DNA from 2 places in the Agrococcus sp. DT81.2 genome. Region 2 is predicted to be linked to the other one. Evidence: predicted binding sites of a transcription regulator. Region 2 holds the regulator's gene; the other holds the start of a gene.
The links. The regulator LexA, encoded in region 2, represses DNA repair genes until DNA is damaged. The targets are predictions, from matches to a motif close to TCGAACANNTGTTCGA.

Region 1 (3,190 bases), on a different contig from region 2:
ATCATCGCGTGGGACCTGATCCTCGAGATGTTCACGGCCTCGGCGGTGATCGCGAAGTACTGGGGCGTCTACCTCGGCGAGGCGCTGCTGGCGTTCGGGCTGCCGTTCGCGCCGACGATCACCGTCGCGGGGATCGAGGTCAGCTGGCCGGCCTTCCTCATCGTCGCCATCTTCACCGCACTGCTCGTCGCAGGCACGAAGCTCACGGCGCGGGTCGGTGCCGTGTTCACGCTCATCAAGGTCGCGATCGTGCTGTTCGTGATCGTGGTCGGCTTCTTCTTCGTGCGCGTCGCGAACTTCACGCCGTTCATCCCGGAATCGCGTCCCGTCGAGGGCGGCGGGGACGCGTGGACGCAGTCGCTCTTCTCGTGGATGACCGGCGCGCCCCCCGCCCAGTACGGCGTCTTCGGCATGCTGGCGGCGGCCGCGCTCGTGTTCTTCGCGTTCATCGGCTTCGACGTCGTGGCCACGAGCGCCGAGGAGGTGAAGGACCCGCAGCGCACGCTGCCGAAGGGCATCTTCCTCGGGCTCGGCGTCGTCACCGTGCTCTACGTCCTCGTCTCCGTCGTCATGACCGGCATGGTCTCGTACGAGCAGCTCGCGCAGGAGGAGGAGCCGTCGCTCGCGACCGCCTTCCGACTGGTCGGCCAGGACTGGGCGTCGGCGATCATCTCGGTCGGCGCGCTCGCCGGGCTCACGACCGTCATCATGGTGCTGCTGCTGGGGCAGGCGCGCATCGTCTTCGCGCTCAGCCGCGACGGGCTGCTGCCGCGCTGGTTGTCGAAGACGGGCTCGCGCAAGACGCCCGTGCGCATCCAGATCATCGGCGGCGCGGTCGTCGCGCTCGTCGCCGCCTTCTTCGAGGTCGGCCTGCTCGAGGAGATGATCAACATCGGCACCCTGTCGGCGTTCGTGCTCGTCAGCATCGCCGTCGTGGTGCTGCGGCGCACCCGCCCCGACCTGCCGCGCGGCTTCAGCGTGCCGCTGTCGCCGTGGCTGCCGATCCTGTCGGCTGCGCTGTGCCTGTGGCTCATGTTCAACCTGACGACCCTCACCTGGGTGCGGTTCCTGGTCTGGCTCGCGATCGGCATGCTGATCTACCTGCTCTACGGCCGCCGCCACTCGCGTCTGCGTCAGCAGGGCGCGAGCGAGCTGCCCCTCGTCACGCCGCAGGGCGCGTAGGCGATGCTCGTCGAGCATGATCGAGGGATGCTGCGCCTCACGACCGTCATCGGTCGCGCCCTCGGAGCCGGCTTCGCGACGCTCGCGGCCGTGCGTCGCCCGCATCCGATCCACCCGCACGGGGTGCTGCTGCGCGGCACCCTGCGGCGTACGGGCAGCGGGCTGCGCACCGGCATCCGCTGGATCGACGAGCCTGACCCGAAGCCGGTGACCGTGCTGGCTCGCGCCTCGCGCTCGGCCGGTGTGCCGCCGCCGCTGCCCGACGTCATCGGGCTCGCCGTGCGCTTCGAGACCGACGCCGGCACTGCCGATCTGGAGCTCGCCTCGACGGGCGCCGGCTGGCCGTCGCGCTTCTGCCTGCTCGTGCATCGCTCGCCATCGCGTGCGCACCTCAGCTCGATGCTGCCGTATCGGTCGCCGAGCGGGCCGGTGCTCATCGCGGCCCGCACCGTCACGCCCGACGACCTCCCGACGACTCCCGAGGCGCTCGCGGAGCGCCTCGGATCCGAGCCGTGGCGGCTGGTGCTGCTCGTCGCGCGCCCCCGCGGGCGGTGGCATCCGTTCGCCGAGCTCGAGCTGCAGCGCCAGCCGGGACCCCTCGACCCGCTGCTGCGCTTCGACGCCGGGCGGCATCCGCTGCCAGGCGCTCAGCACTACGCGTGGGTGCAGCGGCTGCGGCAGCCGTCGTACGACCGGGTGCAGCGCCGCAGCTGAGGCGGGTTCTCCACAGGCCGTGGATCGTTCGAACACACGTTCGATCCGCCGGGTAGAATCGGAGCCATCGAAGGCCGCCGGTGGGGGTGGCGCTGAGGGGGTTCCGATGGGGGAGCTGGTGCGGGGCAGGTCGCCGGATGCGGCGGCGCTGCGGGCGGCGCTCGATGGCGTGCAGGACGGGATCGAGGCGCTGCTGGCGGGCTTCGAGGGGCTCGGGGATGCGCAGCGCTGGGATGCGCTCGCGGCCGTGGGCGAGCTCGCGAAGTGCGCCGATGGTGCGGCGGTGCGGCTGGCGGGGCTGCTGGAGCAGGCGGCGCCGGCGCTGGACGCGCCGTCGCTGGCGCGCTCGTTCGGGTACCGGAGCACGCCGGACGCGCTGCGCCACGAGCTGGGCGTCACGGCCGGGCGGGCGAAGGCGATCGTGCGGGTGGCGCTGGCGGCGACGCCGCGCTGGTCGCCGTCGGGGCTGCCGTTCGAGCCGCGCTACCCGCACGTCGCCGCGGCGCTCGCCGCGGGGGCGATCGGCCTCGATCAGGCGCGGGTGATCGTCGAGCGGCTCGAGGAGGGCTACCTGCGGGTCGCCGACGACGACCTGCTCGCGGCCGAGGCGTCGCTGGTCGCCGACGCGACCGCGACCCGCCCCGCCGACGACGAGGCGCATGACGACGGCGAGGAGCGTCTGGATGAGCGGCGGGGCTATGACGACACGCCGCCGTCGCCGCCGGAGCTGCTGGCGACGGTCGCGCGGGCGTGGCTGCAGGCGTTCGACCCGGACGGGGCGGAGCCGCGCGAGGAGCAGCAGCTCGCGTCCCGGTCGTTCACGCTCAAGCAGAGCGCCGACGGCATGTTCCGCGGCCGGATCGTCCTGCCGCCCATCGACGGGGCGGCGGTGCACGCGGTGGTGGCCGCGTACCGGTCGCCGCGCACGAGGATCGACGTCGAGGGCGCCCGACCGGTCGACGACGACGACCGCACCGACGAGCAGCGCGCCGCGGACGTGCTCACCGGCCTGTTCGGCGCGCACGCCCGCTCCGGCGACGCGCCGCGGCCGGGGAAGGCGTCGCCGACGCTGCTGGTGGCGGTCACGCTCGCCGACCTCGCCGCGCACGCCGCCGGCCAGCCGGGGGTGTGCGAGATCGTCGAGACGGGCGAGATCGTGCCGGTGCAGCTGGCCGCCCGGATGACGTGCGACGCGTTCATCCAGCCCGCGCTGATCGACGACGACGGCCACGTCCTCAAGCTCGGCCGCCGCAAGCGGCTGTTCAACAGGGCGCAGCGGCTGGCGATCATCCTG
Region 2 (3,190 bases):
CGTGAACGACAGCAGCGACCGGCCGGGTCCGCCGAAGGCCTGCAGCACGTGCTGCAGCACCTCGTTCGAGCCGTTCCCCGCCCACAGCTGCGCCGGCTCGAGCCCGTGGCCGAGGTAGTCGGCGAACGCCTGGCGGAGCGCGTCGAACTCGCGATCGGGGTAGCGGTTGGCGTCGGGCAGGGCGCGCGCGATCTCCTGCACGATGTCGAGGGCCACGGCCTCCGGCACGCGGTAGGCGTTCTCGTTGACGTTCAGCCGCACGGGCACGTCGAGCTGCGGCGCGCCGTAGGGCGTGAGCCCGCGCAGGTCGTCGCGGATGGGGAGGTCGTCGAGGCTCGTCACCGAACCAGCCTAGGACGGCCGGCACGGCGGCGCGGATCAGCGCGAGTAGTGCGCGGGGATCGCGAGCTGCTCGCCGGGCTGGATGGCTCCGGCGATGCCGTTGAGCAGCTCGATCTCGGCGATGACGTCGCGTGGGTCGGCCTCGGGCGCGACGGCCTCGGCGATCTGCCAGAGCGACTGACCGGGCAGCACGGTGATGTGCTCGAAGCCCGCGGTCGACGTCGACGACGAGGCGACGGCGCCGGCGAGGGCGTCGCCGACGACACCGGCGCCCGCGAGCGTGCCCACGGCGAGCACGGGCGCGGCGACGAGCAGCGCCAGCGTGCGGCGGCCGCGGGGCGTCATGCGGATGCGGATGCTCGGGGTGGTCGTGGCGATGGCAGTCATTGCCTGCTCCTCTCGTGGGACTCGCGGTCGGTGCTCGGCCGGGAGCACCGACCGCGAATCTCTGTTTCGAACCTATCTTCGAACGAACCTGCACGTCAAGACTCCCGGCGAAACTGCTTTCGTCGGATTCCCGTACGACACGCTCGAATGTCTGTGTGATCCGGGCGACCCGTCGGATACGCTTTCGAATCAGATGGAGTCCACCAGGCACCACTGACATCGGGCGATCGGGGCATCATGGCGAGGCAGCTGACGGAGAAGCAGCAGGCGATCCTGCAGATGATCCAGCGCGCGGTGCGGCAGCGCGGGTATCCGCCGAGCTACCGCGAGATCGGCGACGCCGTGGGTCTCTCGTCGCTCTCGTCCGTCACGCATCAGCTCGGGCAGCTCGAGCTGCAGGGCTACATCCGCCGCGACCCGTCACGACCGCGCACGATCGAGGTGCTCGTCGACGACGAGGTCGACGAGACCGTCGGCAGCATCCAGCAGGCGTCGTTCGTGCCGCTCGTCGGCCGCATCGCCGCGGGCATCCCCATCACCGCGGAGCAGCAGGTCGAGGACGTGTTCCCGCTGCCCAAGCAGCTCGTCGGCACCGGCGACCTCTTCATGCTCAAGGTGGTCGGCGACTCGATGATCGACGCCGCGATCTGCGACGGCGACTGGGTCGTCGTGCGGCAGCAGCAGACGGCCGACAACGGCGACATCGTCGCCGCGATGCTCGACGGCGAGGCGACCGTGAAGGTGTTCAAGCAGCGAGACGGGCACACGTGGCTGCTCCCCCGGAACTCGGCGTTCGAGCCGATCCTGGGCGACGAGTCCGACGTGCTGGGCCGGGTCGTGGCGGTGCTGCGCGCGGTCTAGGCCCGAGCGGGCACGCGGCGCCCGTCTCGCCACACGCCCGAGACCCCCAGGCGACCGTCGAGAGCGACGAGATCCGCCCTCGCGCCCACACGGATCCCGCCGATGTCGACGCGGCCCACCGCGTCGGCCGGCGCCCTGGTCGCCGAGTCGAGCGCGGCCTCGAGCGGCACTCCGGCCTCGACCATGGTGCGCACGGCGCGGTCGAGCGTGAGCGTGGAGCCGGCGATCGAGTCGCCCTCGGCGAGGCGCGGGAGTCCCTGCTCGACCCGCACGTCGAGCGAGCCGATGCGGTAGGCGCCGTCCGGCATCCCCGCGGCAGCCATCGCGTCGGAGACGAGCGCGAGCCTGCCGGGGGCCGCCTGCGCGAGGAGCGCGAGCACCTCCCGCGCGACGTGCTCGCCGTCGGCGATCGCCTCGAGCGTGACCCGCGGGTCGAGCAGCGCTGCCGGCAGCGGCCCCGGCGAGCGGTGGTGCATCGGCGGCATGCCGTTGCATGCGTGCGTGAGCAGCGTCGCGCCCGCGTCGAACGCCGCGCGAGCGGTCGCGGCGTCCGCGCCCGTGTGCCCGACGGCGACCCGCACGCCCGCGGCGACCAGGCGAGGGATGGCGTCGAGTGCACCGGTGAGCTCCGGTGCGATCGTCAGCTGCAGGACGTGCCCGTCGCCGGCAGCGAGCAGCCGGTCGACCGCCTCCGCGGACGGCGGCTGCAGGGCTGCCGGGTCGTGGGCGCCGCGGTGGCTGTCGGCGAGGAAGGGCCCCTCGAGGTGGATGCCGAGCACCCGGTCGTCGGCGCGGCAGACCGCCGCCGCCGCCTCGATCCGCCGCACCAGCGTCTCGAGCGGAGCGGTCACGAGCGAGATCGCCTGCCTCGTCGTGCCGTGCGCGGCGTGGAACCCGAGGATGCCGTCCCAGTCGGGCTCGTCGTCGTCGAACGCGGAGCCGACGGCGCCGTGGCAGTGGAGGTCGACGAACCCAGGCGCGAGGGTGCCGGAGACCGCCAGGTCGGCGTCGCGCGGGGGCGCGCCCCGACCGACCGCCGTGACCACGCCGCGCTCCGACAGCACCCAGGCATCCGGCACCAGCGCCCCGTCGACGAGCATGCTGTCGGCGGTCAGCAGGAGGCTCGCACTCACGCGGTCAGCCTATGCGTGGCGGCCGGCCCCTAGGCCGCGTCGATGCGGAAGGGGGCGAGCTGCGCGAGCGCAGCCTCCGTCACCTTCGCGTCGACGCGCGTGCCCGCCTCGCCGTAGCCCTCGCTCACGACCTCGAAGCGGTCGTGGAGCATCGCGATGATGTCGCCGCGGTCGAAGGGCACGAGCAGCGACACCTCGACCTCGGGTCGCGGCAGCAGCTGACCGATGCGCTCCAGGATCGCGTCGATGCCCTCGCCGGTGCGCGCCGACGCGAAGATCGCGTCCGGCTGCAGCCCGCGCAGCACCAGCCGCTCGTCGTCGCCGACGAGGTCGACCTTGTTGAACACGACGATCTCGGGGATGGAGCGCGCTCCCGTCTCTCCGAGGACGTCGCGCACGGTCGCGATCTGCGCCGCGGGATCCGGGTGGTTCGCGTCCACCACGTGCACGATGACGTCGGACTCCGC

Region 1: ACLQ21_RS04800 (DUF222 domain-containing protein) is a predicted target of LexA. The motif match lies at 1,925-1,940, and genes of this name have one in related genera.

What each region holds. Positions count from the first base shown of each region.
Region 1 is NZ_JBNCLZ010000002.1:315,929-319,118, reverse strand. Features, by position in the region: gene ACLQ21_RS04810 (APC family permease) at 1-1,182, shown strand, start outside; gene ACLQ21_RS04805 (hypothetical protein) at 1,210-1,896, shown strand; gene ACLQ21_RS04800 (DUF222 domain-containing protein) at 2,003-3,190, shown strand, end outside.
Region 2 is NZ_JBNCLZ010000007.1:22,053-25,242, forward strand. Features, by position in the region: gene ACLQ21_RS13255 (histidinol-phosphate transaminase) at 1-342, opposite strand, end outside; gene ACLQ21_RS13260 (hypothetical protein) at 379-729, opposite strand; gene lexA (transcriptional repressor LexA) at 967-1,590, shown strand; gene ACLQ21_RS13270 (N-acetylglucosamine-6-phosphate deacetylase) at 1,587-2,723, opposite strand; gene hflX (GTPase HflX) at 2,753-3,190, opposite strand, start outside.